4 regions of the Enterobacter sp. TMH.L2 genome follow, and region 3 is predicted to be linked to each of the others. Evidence: predicted binding sites of a transcription regulator. Region 3 holds the regulator's gene; each other region holds the start of a gene.
What was found. The regulator Fur, encoded in region 3, represses iron uptake genes when iron is present. The targets are predictions, from matches to a motif close to ATAATAATGAGAACNACTATCAA.
Positions count from the first base shown of each region.

Region 1: the regulator Fur is predicted to act here: its motif matches at 2,935-2,957, upstream of sodA (superoxide dismutase [Mn]).
Region 2: the regulator Fur is predicted to act here: its motif matches at 1,892-1,914, upstream of feoA (ferrous iron transporter A).
Region 4: the regulator Fur is predicted to act here: its motif matches at 2,644-2,666, upstream of exbB (tol-pal system-associated acyl-CoA thioesterase).

Region 1 is NZ_CP193791.1:4,675,725-4,680,814, reverse strand. Features, by position in the region: partial or broken gene rhaS (HTH-type transcriptional activator RhaS) at 1-673, shown strand, start outside; gene rhaR (HTH-type transcriptional activator RhaR) at 747-1,589, shown strand; gene rhaT (L-rhamnose/proton symporter RhaT) at 1,593-2,630, opposite strand; gene sodA (superoxide dismutase [Mn]) at 3,037-3,657, shown strand; gene yiiM (6-hydroxyaminopurine reductase) at 3,731-4,408, shown strand; gene phoU (phosphate signaling complex protein PhoU) at 4,496-5,090, opposite strand, start outside.
Region 2 is NZ_CP193791.1:175,175-180,264, reverse strand. Features, by position in the region: gene ACREYP_RS00820 (Tex family protein) at 1-1,587, shown strand, start outside; gene feoA (ferrous iron transporter A) at 2,039-2,263, shown strand; gene feoB (Fe(2+) transporter permease subunit FeoB) at 2,317-4,635, shown strand; gene feoC ([Fe-S]-dependent transcriptional repressor FeoC) at 4,645-4,881, shown strand; gene bioH (pimeloyl-ACP methyl ester esterase BioH) at 4,926-5,090, opposite strand, start outside.
Region 3 is NZ_CP193791.1:3,407,709-3,412,798, forward strand. Features, by position in the region: gene ybfF (esterase) at 1-313, shown strand, start outside; gene ybfE (LexA regulated protein) at 455-733, shown strand; gene fldA (flavodoxin FldA) at 913-1,443, shown strand; gene fur (ferric iron uptake transcriptional regulator) at 1,723-2,169, shown strand; gene ACREYP_RS16440 (ChiQ/YbfN family lipoprotein) at 2,263-2,589, opposite strand; gene chiP (chitoporin ChiP) at 2,637-4,043, opposite strand; gene glnS (glutamine--tRNA ligase) at 4,508-5,090, opposite strand, start outside.
Region 4 is NZ_CP193791.1:525,022-530,111, forward strand. Features, by position in the region: gene ACREYP_RS02615 (AraC family transcriptional regulator) at 1-389, shown strand, start outside; gene yghB (DedA family general envelope maintenance protein YghB) at 450-1,109, opposite strand; gene metC (cystathionine beta-lyase) at 1,286-2,473, opposite strand; gene exbB (tol-pal system-associated acyl-CoA thioesterase) at 2,730-3,464, shown strand; gene exbD (TonB system transport protein ExbD) at 3,471-3,896, shown strand; gene ACREYP_RS02640 (hypothetical protein) at 4,677-5,060, opposite strand; gene ACREYP_RS02645 (hypothetical protein) at 5,065-5,090, opposite strand, start outside.

The sequences.
Region 1 (5,090 bases), 1.3 Mb from region 3:
TACGCTGAGCGGCGGCTCCATCTGCTTTGTTCGCGATCACGATCATCATCAGTTTGAGCACACCGAAAACCTCTGCCTGACCAATATTCTGTATCGTGAGCCGGAAGCCTTTTGCTTTCTATCCGGGCTGCACAAACTCCTGCCGCAGGAACAAGACGGCTATTATCCGGCACACTGGCGGGTCAATCAGGGCGTATTGCGTCAGGTGAAAGGGTTTATCGAGCAGTTTGAGGCGCTGAGTTCGGAAAACACGGCGCCTGCCCTCGCCAGGCGAGAGCTTCTCTTTATGCAGCTGCTGGTGTTGCTGAGCTAGGCGAATCAGGCAGACAATCGGGGCGGGGCCGACGAGCGCTTAAACCAGCTTCTTCTCTGGCTGGAAGATCACTCTTCGGAAGAGGTTTGCTGGGAGCAGCTGGCAGCCTCTTTTACGCTCTCGCTGAGAACCCTGCATCGCCTGTTAAATCAGAAAACCGGGCTCACGCCTCAGCGCTACCTCAACCGACTCCGTTTGATGAAAGCGCGTTATTTACTGCGACATAGCGAGGAAAGCGTGACGAATATCGCCTTTCAGTGCGGCTTTGGCGACAGTAACCATTTCTCCACGCTTTTTAAGCGAGAGTTTTCTTACTCTCCCAGGGTGGTACGCCAGGGCCGGGATACTCCAATTGTATAACGTGGCTGACGTCACCGTATTTTAGGCGAAAAAAAGCAATGATTTCAGCCCATTCAGTCACGGAGCGACGTCTGTGCCAGGCCAGTTAGTGCTTAAAAAAGCGGATTTTTTTGCCTCCGATACGCAGCCGGTCACGGTGGCCGATCGCTATCCTCAAAACGTTTTTGCCGAGCATACCCATGAATTTTGTGAGCTGGTGGTGGTCTGGCGCGGCAACGGGCTGCACATTCTTAACGGCAGGCCCTGGCGCATCACCTGTGGCGACTTGTTCTACATTCGTGCGGAAGATAAGCACAGCTACGAATCAGTGCACGATCTGGTCCTGCATAACATTATTTACTGCCCGGAAAGGCTGGCGTTAAACGTTAACTGGGGGGATCTGCTGTCTAACCCTCCCCACGGCAGCGACAGCGATCCTCGCTGGCGGCTGGGTAGCCAGGGCATGGCGCAGGTACGTCAGATCATCGGGCAGCTCGAGCATGAAAGCCCGAAAACGGACCTCCTGTCACGCTGCCTGTCGGAAAGCTTGTTTTTACAACTGCTGATAACCCTGCGCCGCCATCGCTACCGGGTGGCCGATGCCGCCAGCCTGCGTGAGGGTGAAACGCTGGATCTGCTGATGGCCGCACTGGGAAACAGCCTTGAAGAGCCGTTTGATTTCGGGCTGTTTTGCCACCACCATCAGGTGACAGAGCGGCAGATGCGCTCCCTGTTTCGCCAGCAAACGGGCATGACGCTAAACCAGTATCTGCGCCAGCTCGGTATTTGCCAGGCGCAGTATCTGCTGCGCCACAGCGAGCTGTTAATCAGCGAGATTGCCGCCCAGTGCGGCTTCGAGGACAGTAACTATTTTTCCGTGGTGTTCACCAAAGAGACGGGCGTGACGCCAAGGTTATGGCGCCAGCGTTTTCGTTGAGCCTCATCCGTTCGCCATGCCCAGGCCAACGATATTGGCAGCAAGAATGATCGTCAGGCAGCCCATCGCCAGTACGCCAACCGGCCTGCGCCCCGCGGACTTCCACTCCTTCATGATTAACCCTACCAGCCCGCCGCAGAGCACGTAGAAGCTCATATGCAGCATCCAGCTCATGTAGTCATACTGTGCCGGAATTTTAGCGTGCCCCCAGGCGTAGAAGAAGAATTGCAGGTACCACATCAGGCCGCCAAGTGCCGATAAAATCAGGTTGGTAACAATCAGCGATTTTGCCAGCGAGAAATCGGCTTTTACCGACAAGTTTTTTACTTTTACCAGTCGGATAAAGCAAAAGCCCAGATTAATAACGGCGCCGCCCCCCATGATCACCACATAGCTTGGCAGGGCAATATAAAGCGGATCGACGCCCAGATTCGACGCCGCCTGATGCATAGGTTTCGCTGCATCCATCGCAAATGACATACCGGCGGAGAAAATGCCGCACATCATCGCCAGCAGCAGCCCTTTTTTCAGGTTAAATTCTTCTGCTTTAATCCCCATCTGACGTTCTTTTAGCAGCCCGGCCCAGGTCACAATAGCCACGCCGATAAGCGCCACCAGCACGCCAAGGAGCGTCATGCGTCCGCCTGGCGTATCCGTCAGCATGGCAAATTTGCCATTGATGATCGGGGTCAGTAATGTGCCGACAATCAGCGTGATGCCGATAGCGACGCCAATCCCCATCGATATCCCCAGATAGCGCATCGTCAGGCCATAATTGATATTACCGATGCCCCACATGGCACCAAACAAAAACACCGGCAGCAGCGTGGCCACGCTGAACGACCCGTAATAACCCCAGAAATCGGGTAGCAGTACGGCACTCACCGCCCACGGCAGGATAAGCCAGGAGACAATCCCGCCGACGGACCACATGGTTTCCCATGACCAGTGCCGCACTTTTTTAAACGGGGCATAAAAACAGGCGGCGCTGGCGGCGCCGATCAGATGCCACAGGATCCCCATCGTGATTGCATTGCTCATGATTAACCCTCGCTGTTTTTGGGCCGTCGCCTCTGCGACAGCCTGCAATGTCAACGAGTCTAAAGAGTGAGCTGCGGGCTAACCTTCAGGGCAATGCCGCGCGCCCGATGAAGCTGGCAAAATTCAGCGAGTGCCGCCGATGGCGATCACAATTTGTACTCCTCTCAGGTTCTTCTCATGCCGTTACGTCACGACCGGGTAACAATTCGCCGTTACTCTGGGAAAATGGCTTTTTACCCGCTGCGTTATAGCCGTAAGCCGTGGTTTCATGAAGAAAAGTTATAACCACACGCTAAGTACGGCATTGATAAACATTTTCAATATCATTTAATTAACTATAATGAACCGACTGATTACGCGGCGTTAACAGCATTACAGCCGCTCTACGTTAATGGAGACGATGAATATGAGCTATACACTGCCATCCCTGCCTTACGCTTACGACGCGCTGGAACCGCATTTCGACAAAGAAACCATGGAAATCCACCACAGCAAACACCACCAGGCTTATGTCAACAACGCGAACGCCGCGCTGGAATCCCTGCCTGAGTTTGCCAGCCTGTCTGCTGAAGAACTGATCGCTAAACTGGATCAGCTGCCTGCGGATAAGAAAACCGTACTGCGTAACAACGCCGGTGGCCACGCTAACCACAGCTTCTTCTGGAAAGGCCTGAAAAAAGGTACCGAGCTGAAAGGTGACCTGAAAGCCGCTATCGAGCGCGATTTCGGCAGCGTTGACGCGTTCAAAGCTGAGTTCGAAAAAGCAGCCGCTACCCGTTTCGGCTCCGGCTGGGCGTGGCTGGTACTGAAAGGCGACAAACTGGCTGTAGTCTCTACTGCAAACCAGGACAGCCCGCTGATGGGCGAAGCTATCTCCGGCGCTTCCGGCTTCCCGATTGTGGGCCTGGACGTTTGGGAACACGCTTACTACCTGAAATTCCAGAACCGTCGCCCGGACTACGCGAAAGAGTTCTGGAACGTGGTTAACTGGGACGAAGCAGCAGCACGTTTCGCCGCTAAAAAATAAGGTTGCAATACGACCTTAGAGAAGCGAGCCTGATGGCTCGCTTTTTTTATGTCTATTTCGCAGGGAGTCGCTTATGCATCGCTATCCGCTTCAGGTTTACGTTGGTCAGATCCGTGCTTACGAAGGGAGTCGGCCCAGCGCCATCGCCAAGGTGCAGGTGGACGGCGAACTTCGCCTGACCGAGCTTGGGCTGGAGGGCGACGAGCAGGCGGAGAAAGTGATTCACGGCGGGCCAGACAGGGCGCTGTGCCACTATCCGCGCGAGCATTATCAGCACTGGGCGCAACTCTTCCCGGATAAAATCGATTTGTTTAACGCCCCGGCCTTCGGCGAAAACCTGTCCACGGAAGGGATGACGGAAAAGAACGTCTGTATGGGGGATATTTACCGCTGGGGTGAAGCGCTGATTCAGGTGACTCAGCCTCGTTCGCCCTGCTTTAAGCTGAACTACCATTTTGGCGTAGAGGATATGGCAACGCGGATGCAGGAAGCGGGCTACTGCGGCTGGCTTTATCGCGTGATTCTGGCGGGGAATGTTTCCGCCGATGCACCGCTGGAACTGGCCTCTCGCGTTAGCGACGTGACGGTGGCAGAAGCTATCGCCATTGCCTGGCATATGCCATTTGATGATTCACAGTATCATCGGCTTTTGTCAGCGGCTGGGTTGTCGGTAAGCTGGAGCAGAACAATGCAGAAGCGCAGAATTTCAGGGAAGATCGAGGATAATTCTCGGCGTTTGTTCGGGAAGTAACGGCCCCTCACCCCAGCCCTCTCCCAAAGGGGAGAGGGGGGAAAGAAGCGTCGACCCCTCTCCTAAAAGGAGAGGGAACGGAAATGCTTACTCTTTCGGATCTTTACCCGCCAGCAGCTTGTCCAGCTCATCCCCGCCCACGTGACGGAAATCCTGCCCCTTCACGAAGTAGAAGATGTATTCGCAGATGTTCTGGCAGCGGTCACCGATGCGCTCGATGGAGCGGGCGCAGAACAGCGCGGTCAGCACGCTTGGAATGGTACGGGAGTCTTCCATCATGTAGGTCATCAGCTGACGCACGATGCCTTCATATTCCTGGTCAACTTTCTTGTCTTCGCGGTAAATACGCACCGCTTCGTCCAGATCCATACGCGCAAAAGCGTCCAGCACGTCGTGCAGCATCTGCACGGTGTGGCGCCCCAGCGATTCCAGGCTGACCAACAGCGGCTGGTGCTGCTGGGAGAACTTCTCCAGCGCGGTGCGGCAAATTTTGTCCGCTACGTCGCCAATACGTTCCAGCTCGGCGATGGTTTTGATGATCGCCATCACCAGGCGCAGGTCGCTGGCGGTAGGCTGGCGTTTGGCGATGATACGCACGCAGGCTTCATCGATCGCCACTTCCATCATGTTGACCTTCTGGTCACCGGCGATAACGCGCTTCGCCAGCTCGCTGTCCTGGTTG
Region 2 (5,090 bases), 1.6 Mb from region 3:
GAGAGCTACTGCGAGCAGTTGATCATCTCTCACCTGAATCTGCGCCTGAACAATGCCCCGGCCGACAGCTGGCGTAAGGCCGTGGTGAGCTGGACCTGGCGCATCAAGGTGTTAATGCACCTTGAAACCGAGCTGATGGGCACCGTGCGCGAACGCGCCGAAGATGAAGCCATCAACGTTTTCGCCCGCAACCTTCACGATCTGCTGATGGCGGCCCCGGCTGGCCTGCGCGCCACCATGGGCCTCGATCCGGGCCTGCGTACTGGCGTAAAAGTCGCGGTGGTTGACGCCACCGGCAAGCTGGTAGCAACCGATACTATTTATCCGCATACCGGTCAGGCTGCGAAAGCCGCCGTGGCCGTGGCTGCCCTTTGTGAAAAACATAACGTCGAGCTGGTCGCTATCGGCAACGGTACCGCATCCCGTGAAACCGAGCGCTTCTTCCTGGATGTGCAAAAACAGTTCCCGAAAGTCACCGCCCAGAAGGTGATCGTCAGCGAGGCCGGCGCTTCCGTTTACTCAGCTTCCGAGCTGGCGGCGCTGGAATTCCCGGATCTGGACGTGTCTATTCGCGGCGCGGTCTCGATTGCCCGCCGTCTGCAGGATCCGCTGGCCGAGCTGGTGAAAATCGACCCGAAATCTATCGGTGTGGGCCAGTACCAGCACGACGTCAGCCAGACTCAGCTGGCGAAAAAACTGGATGCAGTCGTCGAAGACTGCGTGAACGCAGTTGGCGTGGATCTCAACACCGCTTCCGTGCCGCTGCTGACCCGCGTGGCTGGCCTGACCCGCATGATGGCGCAGAACATCGTCAACTGGCGCGACGAAAATGGCCGCTTCCAGAACCGCCAGCAGTTGCTGAAAGTCAGCCGCCTGGGGCCCAAAGCCTTTGAGCAGTGTGCGGGCTTCCTGCGCATCAACCACGGCGATAACCCGCTGGATGCCTCTACCGTACACCCGGAAGCCTATCCGGTGGTCGAACGTATTCTGGCCGCCACTCAGCAGGCGCTGCAGGACCTGATGGGCAACAGCAGCGAATTACGCGATCTGAAGGCCAGCCAGTTTACCGATGAGCGTTTCGGTGTCCCTACCGTGACGGACATTATTAAAGAGCTGGAAAAACCGGGCCGTGACCCGCGCCCTGAGTTTAAGACCGCACAGTTTGCTGAAGGCGTGGAAACCATGAACGACCTGACGCCGGGCATGCTGCTGGAAGGCGCGGTGACGAACGTCACCAACTTCGGCGCATTTGTCGACATCGGTGTACATCAGGACGGCCTGGTGCATATCTCGTCCCTGTCGGACAAATTCATCGACGATCCGCACAAAGTGGTGAAAGCGGGCGATATCGTTAAAGTCAAAGTCCTGGAAGTGGACCTGCAGCGGAAACGCATCGCCCTGACCATGCGCCTTGATGAACAGCCTGGCGAAGGTGGCAGCCGTCGCGGTAATGGGGGTGGCAACGCACCTCGCGAGCAAAAAGGCAGGCCAACAGCACAACAAAAACCGCGCGGGCGTGAAAATGCCGCCGGTGGGAATAGCGCGATGATGGATGCGCTGGCCGCTGCGATGGGCAAGAAGCGTTAATTGTCTGACCTCTCCCTTCGGGGAGAGGTCTTATTTTTTCCATCGCCGACAAAAAGCAGAAAAATAACCTACTCTTGATCTAAATCAATTTTCAATATCTACCCCGCCATGAAACCAGCAATTATCATCCCTGTAACATCGGCAATAACGAAATAACATTCATCGTTCACCAAAGAGAAGCCATTACTCTATTTTTCATGCAATTAAGAAACCACTTTCTTCTGCTCGTTAAAAGCAACCCCACTAAATCAGCCAGAAAAATTCCTATTTTGGTTAAATTCACTCAGAAAAATAAATATTGTCGACAGTAACCATTCTCATTATCATTGCATTGAACGATATTTCTTCTCTTTCTTCCGATAGCTTAATTCGTTTTTATTACACGCATCGCTCGTGAATAAAACGATCATTCAGTCAGCGTCAATGCAGAGCCCAGCTCTAAGTAGGTCTTATGCAATTCATACCGAATAGCGCGTGGAAAATTACCGGCTTCGCCAGTGAAATCAGTCCGGCTTATCGCCAAAAATTATTGTCCCTTGGCATGTTGCCGGGTTCCTCATTCAACGTCGTCCGCGTGGCACCTCTCGGCGACCCTATTCATATTGAAACGCGCCGCGTAAGCCTGGTACTGCGCAAAAAAGATCTCGCGCTGGTCAATATCGAAGCCGTGGCGTAACGGCGGGGAAACGTTCGCGTTATTTTGCACATTCAACGAAGTTTACGAATAAAATGAAAAACTTAACCATAGGTTTAATCGGCAATCCTAACTCGGGTAAAACCACGTTATTTAATCAGTTGACGGGTGCCCGCCAGCGCGTGGGGAACTGGGCGGGTGTCACCGTAGAACGCAAAGAAGGTCAGTTTTCCACCCTTGAGCACCAGGTCACGCTGGTTGATTTACCCGGCACCTACTCACTCACCACCATTTCGTCACAAACTTCGCTTGATGAGCAAATCGCCTGCCACTACATCCTGAGCGGCGATGCCGATCTGTTAATCAACGTAGTGGATGCTTCTAACCTTGAGCGTAACCTCTACCTGACGCTCCAGCTACTCGAGCTGGGCATCCCGTGCGTGGTGGCGCTCAATATGTTGGATATTGCCGAGAAACAGGCAATTCGCATCGACATCGACGCGCTGGCCGCCCGTCTCGGCTGTCCCGTCGTGCCGCTGGTGTCTACTCGCGGGCGCGGTATTGAAAGCCTGAAACTCGCCATTGACCGCAAGCAGCCCAACGAGAAAAACGAGCTGGTGCACTATCCGCAGATTTTGCTGCAAGAGGCAAAAAAGCTGGCCGAGGATATGCCGCAGGAAATGCCGGTGACGCAGCGCCGTTGGCTGGCGCTGCAGATGCTGGAAGGGGATATCTACAGCCTCGCGTATGCGGGCAATGCCACAGACAAACTTGACTCGGCGCGCGCGCGCCTGGCTGAGACCATTGACGATCCCGCGCTGCTGATCGCAGATGCTCGTTACCAAAGCATCGCTTCCATTTGCGACGCGGTTAGCAATAGCCTGACAGCCGAACCCAACCGGCTGACGGTGGCGATGGATAAAATCATCCTCAATCGTTACCTCGGCCTGCCAATCTTCATGCTGGTGATGTATCTGATGTTCCTGCTGGCGATTAACATCGGCGGCGCGCTGCAGCCTATTTTTGATGGCGGCTCGGTGGCGATATTCATTCACGGCATCCAGTGGCTCGGTTATACGCTGCACTTCCCTGAATGGCTGACGATTTTCCTGGCCCAGGGGATTGGCGGCGGGATCAATACCGTGCTGCCGCTGGTGCCGCAAATCGGCATGATGTACCTGTTCCTTTCCTTCCTCGAAGATTCCGGCTATATGGCGCGAGCAGCCTTCGTGATGGATCGCCTGATGCAGTCGCTGGGTTTACCGGGTAAATCCTTTGTGCCGCTGATTGTCGGCTTCGGCTGTAACGTGCCTTCGGTCATGGGCGCCCGTACCCTTGATGCGCCGCGCGAAAGGCTGATGACCATCATGATGGCGCCGTTTATGTCCTGCGGTGCGCGCCTGGCGATTTTCGCAGTGTTTGCCGCCGCATTCTTCGGCCAGCAGGGCGCGCTGGTGGTGTTCTCGCTTTATATTCTCGGCATTGTCATGGCTATTCTCACCGGCCTGATGCTGAAGCACACCATCATGCGCGGCGAAGCTTCGCCGTTTGTCATGGAGCTGCCGGTTTACCACGTCCCTCACCTCAAGAGCCTGATTTTACAGACCTGGCAGCGCCTGAAAGGCTTCGTGCTTCGCGCCGGGAAGGTCATCGTGATCGTCAGTATTTTCATCGGCGCCCTGAACAGCTTCTCCTTTAGCGGCAAGCCAGTAGATAGCATCAATGATTCTGCCCTTGCCTCCGTCAGCCGTGTGTTGACGCCGCTGCTTAAGCCGATTGGTGTCCATGATGACAACTGGCAGGCTACCGTTGGGCTGTTTACCGGTGCGATGGCCAAAGAAGTGGTGGTCGGCACGTTAAATACCCTCTATACCGCCGAAGATATTCACAATGAAGAGTTTGATGCCGCAAGCTTTAACCTGCTTGATGAACTGGGCGCTGCCGCCGATGAAACCTGGCAGGGGCTGAAAAACACCTTCAGCCTGAGCGTGCTGGCGAACCCGATTGAGGCAAGCAAAGGCGACGGTGAAATGTCCTCCGGGCCGATGGGCGTGATGAGCACGAAATTCGGCAGCGAAGCCGCCGCCTACAGCTATCTGATTTTCGTTCTGCTCTATATTCCGTGCATCTCGGTGATGGGAGCCATCGCCCGTGAATCGAGCCGGGGCTGGATGACGTTTTCTGTGCTGTGGGGGCTGAACATTGCCTATTCGCTCTCCACGCTTTACTACCAGAGCGTCACCTTCAGCGAGCACCCGCAGTTCAGCCTGATTTGCATCCTCGCGGTGGTATTGTTCAACGTCCTGCTGCTTGGCGGGCTGCGCCGGGCAAGAAGTCGCGTGGACGTATCGCTGCTCGCCACCAGAAAAACGCCGTCGTCCTGCTGCCAAAGCAGCACCGGCGACTGTCACTAAGGAGCGATGATGGCAAGCCTGATTGATATCCGTAACGCCCTGGCGCTTCAGGGCCGCCTGGAAGCGAAGCAGATAAGCCAGCAGCTTGCCACGCCTCTGCCGCTGGTAGCCGCCATGCTCGATCGACTGGAAGCGATGGGCAAAGCCAGACGCATCAGCGAAGATCCGAGCAGTTGCCTGACGGGAAGCTGCAAAAGCTGTCCAGAAGGGAAAAAGTGCGCCCGGGAACTTTGGGCACTGCGTTAAGTTAATCTGATGAAAGGCGGGCTACCCCGCCTTTTTACTGCCCGTCAGCTAAGCCGTTGTTGCCCCCAGGCCAGCAGAGCCTGGCAGAATTCAGCCGGATGAGAGATAAACGGCGCGTGGGCGGCCTTGTCGAAGATAACCGAGCTGGACTGCGGCCACAGGGCGTCCAGCAGGGGAACCACTTTCCGTGGCACAAGCCCGTCCAGTCG
Region 3 (5,090 bases):
CGTAGCTGAGGAAGGCGTCATTCAGTTTCTGCTGAAATCCTTTGCTGACGGCGAGTGGAAGTTCAACGTGCCCGTGCTTTGGCAGCAATACGAAACTATCGTTGGCTGGCGGCCTGTTCCGGCCTGGCCATATCCTGCACTATTTATTCGCGGCGGGAATTCTCCATATGTTGATGAAAGCCACCGCGAGGCGCTGCTAAGTCAGTTCCCACAGGCCCGTGCTCACGTCATCGCTGGAGCGGGTCATTGGGTTCATGCGGAAAAACCGGATGCCGTTCTACGGGCGATCCACCGATTTATCGACGCAGAGTAGAAAAACTGATTAAAAACAGACCGACCGGGCAGCTGAAGTCGCTAACGCGTTGGCGCGAATGGCGCGCTGATGTATGATGGCGCGCTTAATTGCACCGGCACCCTGCCCCTGCAGCCAGAATTTCCTGTCAGTATTCTAATCATGGCAAAAGAACAAACGGACCGTACTACATTAGATCTGTTCGCGGACGAGCGTCGCCCCGGGCGGCCGAAAACTAATCCGCTCTCGCGCGATGAGCAATTGCGTATCAATAAGCGCAATCAGCTGAAGCGCGATAAAGTGCGTGGTTTGAAGCGGGTTGAGCTAAAACTGAACAACGAGGCGGTCGATGCCCTCAACCAGCTGGCTGACGCCCGTAACATCAGCCGCAGCGAACTGATCGAAGAGATGCTGCTCGAGCAGCTTAAAAATCTCGGGTAACGCCTTCAGCCACCCTGCGGGTTATCTGAAATCTCAAAAGGGTGAGCAAAACCATGTTGCAGACTGTGCACCCGGGCGTGATAGCTGTTTCCGCTGCTGGAGCTGTTCTGCTATGATTGCCCTATACGTGGGCATTGAACGGCCAGCATACTATTAAGTTTCAAGAGGTTATTTTACTCATGGCAATCGTAGGCATTTTTTTCGGCAGCGACACCGGTAACACCGAAAATATCGCGAAAATGATTCAAAAACAGCTCGGTAAAGACGTTGCTGAGGTGCATGACATTGCTAAAAGCAGCAAAGAAGATCTCGAAGGTTTCGACATTCTCTTGCTCGGCATCCCGACCTGGTACTACGGCGAAGCCCAGTGCGACTGGGATGACTTCTTCCCTACGCTTGAAGAAGTCGATTTCAACGGTAAACTGGTGGCGCTGTTCGGCTGCGGCGACCAGGAAGACTACGCGGAATATTTCTGTGATGCGCTGGGCACCATTCGCGACATTATCGAACCGCGCGGCGCGGCGATTGTGGGCCACTGGCCAACCGCGGGCTACCACTTCGAAGCCTCCAAAGGCCTGGCGGATGACGACAATTTTGTCGGCCTGGCCATCGATGAAGATCGCCAGCCGGAACTGACCGCTGAGCGCGTTGAGAAGTGGGTTAAACAGGTTTCTGAAGAACTGAATCTGTCGGATATCATTAACGCCTGATTTCTCTGGCGCAAATACAGCATTTGCGCCATCTTGATAGCTTGTAGCAATGAAAATAATTGCTACAAGTTTGTAACTTTCTCGTACATCCCTGTACAATGTCTTCCTGATAGCTTGGCTGATAATTACTGTAAATGGCGACGCCGCCACGATTTTTCAGCCTTATTTTGCACCATACTTGCGGTTCCCATTTAGAAGTAGCAGTTCTATAATGAGACGCATTACTCTTTACGCTCACTGCAGTTTGAGCGAATCGTTAAGCAACAGGACACTTTCCGCATGACTGACAACAATACCGCATTAAAGAAGGCCGGCTTGAAAGTCACGCTTCCGCGATTAAAAATCCTCGAAGTGCTGCAAGAGCCGGTAAATCATCACGTCAGCGCGGAAGACTTATATAAACGTCTGATCGACATGGGCGAAGAAATCGGCCTGGCGACCGTCTATCGCGTGCTGAACCAGTTTGATGATGCAGGGATCGTGACCCGCCATAATTTTGAAGGCGGCAAGTCCGTTTTTGAGTTGACCCAGCAGCATCACCACGACCACCTGATCTGCCTCGACTGCGGTAAAGTGATCGAGTTCAGCGATGATTCTATTGAATCCCGCCAGCGTGAAATTGCCACGCGCCACGGCATCCGCCTGACTAACCACAGCCTCTATCTGTACGGACACTGTGCTGAAGGTGACTGCCGCGAAGACGACACGGCCCACGATCCTAAATAAGTAATCCGCATTAACAAACGCTGCTTCGGTGGCGTTTAAAAGCAAAAACCGGCAGGTTTCCCTTGCCGGTTTTTTATTGACTGAAAAAGGCTATCAGCTGTTATTGGCGCGAATCTCCTGCCAAATCTTATCGCAGCGTACCTTCGCGGCTTCATCATTGCCGCTCTTTCTTGCCTGGATACATTTCTGGTAATCCAGCACGTTCACCGTCTCTTTCTCAACAAACGCTTTATGCTGTTTTTCCTGGCGCAGTACGTTCAGCACGCTCTGGCAGGCTTCAATTTTATCCGGATTGCCTTCCGCCGTATTGATACAGGCGCTATAGGCCTGCTTCAGGCGTGAATCTTCCGGAGGTGCAGGAGGTTGAACGCAGGCAGACAGCGTGAATACAGCGGCGGTAATCAGCAGAATCTTTTTCATGTTCGGTTCCTTATAAAAAAACGGGCGCTTGCGCGCCCGGTTTCACATCAGAAGATGGTGAACGGAGCAATCACGATGAATTTCACGTCACGCTCATCCTGGAAGATGTTGCCGTACCCACCGCCCCAGCTTGGGATGTCGGAGTGGTTGTCGTACTGAGTGAAGTGCAGTTTGAACAGCGTGCCTTTCGCACGGCCTTCCTGCACGGTATACATGGCGTCGAGGCTGTAAGAAGACTCTTTGATCTTGTTAGAAGCGAGATCCTGGCGGTTACCGGAAGCATCAAGCGCCCATGTAGATGGTTTTGCGTCCCATGCATAAACGTAAGAAGCACCCACTGCCCAACCCGGCAGGTTCCAGTTGCTCAGGTCATACATTGCACCGAAGAACACGGCTTTTTCACCGTTGGCGTTGAAGTCAGAGCGGTTATCCCACCACACATCCAGACGACCGTTGGAAGACGCGTAGGTTGGCGTCATACGCTGCAGGAAGTAACCCTGCTGGCCTTCTGCCTTCACCATGGTCCCTTCCAGACGCAGGTCGACCTGGCCAATTTTATAGCCAAATGTCAGCGCCTGGAGCCATGCGGTGCCATCGTAGATATCATTGATGGTATTGTTCGCGGCTTTATCACGGGTGCCGTAGAACTGGTAGCTGGTGCTCAGCGGGCTGCCTGCAACGTCGAATTTGTAGCTGGCTTTAGCAAAGTACTGATCAACAAAGCCCTGAGCCTGACCGAATGCGGCTTCCAGAATCAGATCGTTTTTGAAGTCATACTTCGCGCCGATGGAGTGCAGATAGTCAACTTTGGTCTTTTTATCGTTCTGGTAGAACTTATCGGTTTCAAGGTGCCATGGCGCCTTGTACTCGTTAGTCCACATGTAGGAGAAGCTCAGCGCACCGGCATCACCGTAGTCAAATGCAGCTCCCGCTTCAGCCCCCTGATAAGTACCAGGCATGAAGCTCCAGTGTGGTGCTAACAGCGTTTGACCGGTTGGCTGAATGTAACCTGCGCGAGCCCAAACCGGGCCGTATTTGAATTTGGCCGCCGCTTTATAAAGGCTGATGCCACCTTTATCGCCGGAGTAGTCTTCGTCGTAGGTTTTATTTTTAGAGGAGAATGCGATTTCGTTCGGGTGACCGCTGGCGCTGTCTTCGGCCATTTCAATGGCGGTGAAAGCGGCAATATCAAAACCAAACATATCGGCCGCATAGCCAGACTGGAAGTCGAGGTTGGCGTTCCAGGTTGAGTGCGACAGGTTAGTTTTGTACTTACCGTCGGACACGTCTTTACGGTCACGTTCACGCTGCCAGTAATAGATGCCGCCGGTCAGCGTGGAGTCATCAACAAAGCCCGCGGCGCTAGCCTGCGGAGCCACGACAAAACCTGAAAGAGCGGTAACGCTTGCAATAGCAAGAGCAAGCGCACTACGTTTGCCACTAAACGTACGCATAGTTAAATTCCTCTTTGACGTAAAAATCATCGCCTGACGTGAAAAGCGCCAATGACGAAAAAAAGTAAAATTGCCTGACGGCTAAAAGCGGTTTTTGCCTAACACACCCGCATTACTGCTGCTTATAGACTATTTTTCGCGACGCGAATTATCAATGACTTTGTATCAGAGATTTCCTGGAGTATGACAGAGAGCACATAATCTATGTGCATTTGTAACAAAATTGCGCAGCAGATTATTAACCCTGATTACGATTGATTTTAAGAATAAAACTTCATTGAGAGCGCTTTCATTATAAGCATCAGGAGATTACGGGGAAGGCATGACTTCCTGTGAGGAAATTTTCACAGAAATGTGAATGAGAATTAATTCGCATCGCGAATGTGTATATAAGGTTAATGACTGGTAATCAAAAAGAAAAAACGCCGCATTTAGCGGCGTTTTCATCAGGCAATAAACGGCAATTATTCGCCGATTTTAGCCCAGGTATCACGCAGGCCAACGGTGCGGTTAAACACCAGTTTTTCCGCCGTCGCATAGCGGCTGTCCAGGCAGAAGTAACCTTCACGCTCGAACTGATATGCCTTACTTTTTTCCGCGTTCTGCAGACTAGGCTCAGCGAAGCCCTGGCGAATGACCAGAGAATCCGCATTAATGGTAGACAGGAAGTCTTCCGCAGCCCCTGGGTTCGCGACGCTAAACAAGCGGTCGTACAGACGAATTTCAACCGGCAGCGCGTGTGCCGCGCTCACCCAATGAATAACACCCTTCACCTTGCGACCGTCCGCCGGATCCTTGCTCAGGGTTTCCGGATCGTAGGTGCAGTAAAGTTCGGTGATATTACCTTCTGCATCTTTTTCTACGCGTTCGGCTTTGATCACATAGGCATTACGCAGGCGAACTTCTTTACCCAGCACCAGGCGCTTGTACTGCTTGTTTGCTTCTTCGCGGAAGTCAGCGCGATCGATATAGATCTCGCGGCTGAACGGCACTTCACGGCTACCCATTTCAGGTTTGTTAGGATGATTCGGCATGGTAACCGTCTCT
Region 4 (5,090 bases), 1.9 Mb from region 3:
TTTATCACGTTTTGACGGGCCCAAGCGGCGGGGCGCTACTGGCGCTGGTAAGCCGCCAGACGCATTTTAGCCTGATCAGCCGCGTGCTGCGCCGGATTGAAAACCAGTACACCGAAAACTTGTCGGTGGACCAGCTGGCAGCCGAGGCTAACATGAGCGTTTCTGCGTTTCATCACAACTTCAAGTCGGTGACCAGCACGTCGCCGCTGCAATACCTGAAAACTTACCGTCTGCATAAGGCAAGAATGTTAATGCTGCATGACGGTATGAAGGCAAGCGCGGCGGCTATCCGCGTGGGCTACGAGAGCGCGTCTCAGTTTAGCCGGGAGTTTAAACGCTATTTTGGCGTGACGCCGGGGGAAGATATGGCGCGGATGCGGGTTATTTAATGAGGCAAAAGCGAAGAGCGAATAAGTCGGGCTTATCCGCTCTTTCTTCATCAAGCAGGGTTACGCGGCGCTAACCTTTTTTTTCAGCACCACAAACACCGTGCCGACCAGGCCCACAATCAGCAGAGCAACCGGCAAAATCATCAGGAAGGTCATCACCTGATCTTCATGGCGCTTAACAAAGGGGATCATGCTGAGCGCGTAGCCCAGGCTAATCACAACGCCGACCCACAGCAGGCCGCTTAGCCAGTTAAAGAACTGAAAACGGCGGTTGCTGAGGCCGGAAATCCCCGCCATGGTAGGCAGCAGAGTACGAACAAAGGCCAGGAAGCGGCCCGCGAGCAGCGCCAGTAAACCGTGGCGGTCAAACATTTGCGTGGCGCGCTGGTGGTACTGAGTTGGCAGCTGTTTCAGCCAGCCTTTAACCGTGCGGGTGTTGCCGAGCCAGCGCCCTTGTAAATAGCTAAGCCAACAGCCCAAACTGGCTGCGATGGTTAAAATCACCAGCGTCGGTACAAAGCCCATCACGCCTTTGGCGATCAGCGCTCCCGCGAGCAGCAACAGGCTATCGCCCGGCAAAAATGAAGCAGGAAGTAGCCCATTTTCCAGGAACAGCGTCGCAAACATAACGCAATAGACAATGCCAATCACATGGGGGTCGGCCAGCGCGGCAAAATCGTGATGCCAAAGCGCCTCGACAATATTTTGTATAACAGCCATAGGTATTCCTGTGGAACCGCTTATTGAGTTCGCCCCGAGTATTACACCCGCAACTTAGGCTCACCTTAATTTCTACACATTGTACTGCTAAAATCTTCTCGACACCTTGATCCCAGGCTCAACAAAATCCCGATAATGGCAAAAAACTGTTCCACGATTACCGATAAACGGATTTTTTAGGCAATACGCTGGAAACCCGCTTCCAGATCCGCCATCAGATCGTCCACGTTTTCCAGGCCAATATGAAGGCGAACCAGGGTGCCGCTAAAGTCGACGCCGCCTGCCGGGCGGAGCTCCGCCAGCTCATCGGGCTGATTAGCGAGAATAAGCGATTCATAGCCGCCCCAGGAATAGGCCATGCTGAAATACTCGAAATGATTGAGGTACTGTTCATACTCTTCATCACTCAGCCGCTTTTTCAGCACAAATGAGAACAGCCCGCTGCTGCCCGTAAAGTCACGTTTCCAGTATTCATGCCCTTTGCTGCCGGGCAGCGCTGGATGATTCACGCGCTCAACCTGCGGATGCTGTGCCAGCCATTCGGCGACTTTTAAGCTGCTTTCTTGATGCTGACGCAGGCGAACACCCAGGGTCCGAATACCGCGGCTGGTCATATACGCGGTGTCTGCATCCAGCATTTGCCCCATCAGATAGGCATTCTCGCGCAGCTGATCCCAGCATCGGGCATTGGATACCGCGGTGCCAACCATCGCATCCGAATGGCCAATTAAATATTTGGTTCCCGCCTGAATGGAGATGTCGATGCCGAACTCCAGCGCTTTAAACAGCACGCCAGCCGCCCAGGTATTGTCGATCATGATGATAGCGTCGGGGGCAACGCGCCTTACCGCTGCGACAATCGCCGGAATATCGTGGACTTCCATCGTAATAGAACCGGGGGATTCCAGAAAAACGACTTTGGTATTCGGCTGAATCAGGCTGGCGATATCGGCACCAATCTCCGGCGCGAACCAGCCAGTGCTAACCCCAAGCTTTGAGAGAATTTTGGTACAGAAATCCTGCGTTGGTTCATAGGCCGTTTCGGTCACCAGAACGTGATCGCCCTGTTCAACAAAGGCCAGAATTGTATTAGCCACCGCGGCGGCGCCGCAGGGAAAGAGGGCACAGCCCGCGCCGCCCTCAAGTTCACACATCGCTTCCTGCAACGAGAAATGGGTCAGCGTGCCGCGACGGCCATAGAACAGCTCGCCCTTAGCGCGGTTAGCGGTGGCCTGCTTTTTGGCCTCAACGCTTTCAAAGACGAGGGAGGAGGCGCGCTGAATCACGCTGTTAACCGAACCCTGAGTAAACTTCTTGCTGCGCCCGGCGTTGACCAGCGCCGTTTCGATGTGTTTTTCCGCCATTTCCGCTTCCCCGTCTAACCATCTGGATGTCTGGACGTAAATTAACACAGAATGGGCAAAGGGCATCATGCCGTTTTCTCAGGTTGGCGAAAAAAGTCATCATTTCGCCATGTGGGCGCTTTTCCTGCGTAAGCGCAAGGAATGCTTCAACAATTTCCGGCAGTCTGCAAATACTAATGAGAACGACTATCAATTCGATAGTTTTTTGATATATTAGTCTCAGTTTTGACATTTATTTCTCGCTGGAGCGTAAGACGTGACGAGTAATCTGATGCAGACGGATCTGTCCGTTTGGGGCATGTATCAACATGCTGACATCGTAGTGAAGATCGTGATGATTGGCCTGATTCTGGCCTCTGTTGTCACCTGGGCCATCTTTTTCAGTAAGAGCGTGGAGCTGATCACCCAGAAACGTCGCCTCAAGCGAGAGCAGCAGCAGCTGGCTAACGTGCGCTCCCTGAACGAAGCGAGCAGCGCGGCAGAAGCCTTTGACAGTAAAAGCCTGAGCACGCTGTTAATCAACGAAGCCCAGAACGAACTGGAACTTTCAGCCGGCGTGGAAGATAACGAAGGCATTAAAGATCGTACCGGCTTCCGCCTTGAGCGCCGCGTGGCCGCCGTTGGGCGTCACATGGGGCGCGGTAACGGTTTCCTGGCCACCATCGGTGCGATTTCACCGTTCGTCGGCCTGTTTGGTACCGTTTGGGGCATCATGAACAGCTTCATCGGTATCGCTCAATCCCAAACCACTAACCTGGCGGTCGTTGCCCCGGGCATCGCAGAAGCGCTGCTGGCGACGGCAATCGGCCTGGTTGCTGCCATCCCGGCGGTGGTTATCTATAACATCTTCGCGCGTATGATCGGCAGCTACAAAGCCAGCCTCAGCGACGTTGCCGCGCAGGTTCTGCTGCTGCAAAGCCGCGATCTGGACCTGGATGGTACCGCTCAGCCGCGTCCGGTGCGTAATACCCAGCAACTGCGAGTAGGTTAATGCCCCATGGCAATGCGTCTGAACGAAAACCTCGATGACAATGGTGAAATGCACGAAATCAACGTTACGCCGTTTATCGACGTGATGTTGGTGCTGCTGATCATCTTCATGGTGGCGGCGCCGCTGGCAACGGTGGACGTGAAGGTTAACCTTCCGGCCTCCAGCAGTGAACCACAGCCACGCCCTGAGAAGCCGGTTTATCTGTCGGTAAAAGCCGATCATTCGATGTTTATCGGTAATGACCCGGTAACCAAAGAGTCGATGGTCAATGCGCTGATTGCCGCAACCGAAGGGAAAAAAGACACCACCATTTTCTTCCGCGCGGACAAAACGGTGGACTACGAAACGCTGATGGACGTGATGGATACGCTGCACCAGGCAGGGTATTTGAAGATTGGCCTGGTCGGCCAGGAAGTCACGAAAGCGAAGTAAGTGGGGATGACCCTCATCACGGCCCTCTTCCTCTTGGGAGAGGGTGAAAACAACTCAAGTTTATTCTCTCCGTAGTTGTTACGTTCACCCGTAAATCTTTTTCCCCTGCGCGTTCAGAGCACGGTGAACGTGTCCGGGGAATAACGCCATCCCCCGAACAGCCCCGGCGCCCGGCGAGCTCATCGCCGCTGAAGCGGTAAACCCACCGGCTATCACCCAAACATTCGGGGTCGTTCGCGATTCGTTCCTGACGATCGCTCTCTTTCGCTGTTCCCGACAGCTCAACCCCGCCTGAGTTGGGTCATAGCCTGGGGCGATGAGAGCCGGGGACAAGGGCGTGGCGGTGTGACTTGCAGCGACTGTTGCGTTCAGCGTTGCTTTGAGCTTAAAGCGAGGCTCGGTTCCGGCTTAAATCGCCACCGTTTTCTCTCCGACTGGCCAGGGTCCGGACGCCGGGAGCGGCCGGAGGCTGAGAGCGTCGGGAGCGCATCTCAGCCGACCCAGGACTGGGAGATAAAACGGAGGTCTGCCGCTTCAGCGGTCGATTTATTTGGCCGGGAGTCCGGGGTCTCGGGGGAGTGACGGTGACTCCACCGAGTCGTTCACAAGTTTGGGGGCTGCATATAAAGCTGTGCTTGAGGTGAACGGAACCTTAGCTGAACCTTCATATAGCTTATTTGTGACTAACAGACAGCCAAAGAGAGAAATCGTTAAATTTTATTACTCTTTATATTCCCTCGCCCCACTGGGGAGAGGGCCAGGGGAAGAGGCAAACCCCACTCACAGCGTAGAACTCTTCCACGTCTTCTCTGCAAGACCACGGGTCATCGACAGCGTCTGGGCTTCCTGCTCTTTCAGGCGCTGATAATGCCCTTCCAGCCGCTTAAGAATCTGCTCTTTAAGCTTTGGATGATGGCTGAGGATCTCCTCCAGCACCGCCCCATACACCTCTTCTTTGGCACGCCACGGGAAGATTTCACGGCGATTCATCCACTTCAGGTCGATAAGCGCCGAAGTAATATCCGTAACTTCCTGCGTATTACGGGTGATATTTTCATTCTTAAGGCGAACCAGAATCGCTATATTTTTACTTAACGTAAATTCATGGTCTTTATTTTCATCAGCGCTAATTAACAAGGGCTGTTTTTTTAGAGGTTCTGCCATAGCACTACTCCTCAATTGAATAGCATAATG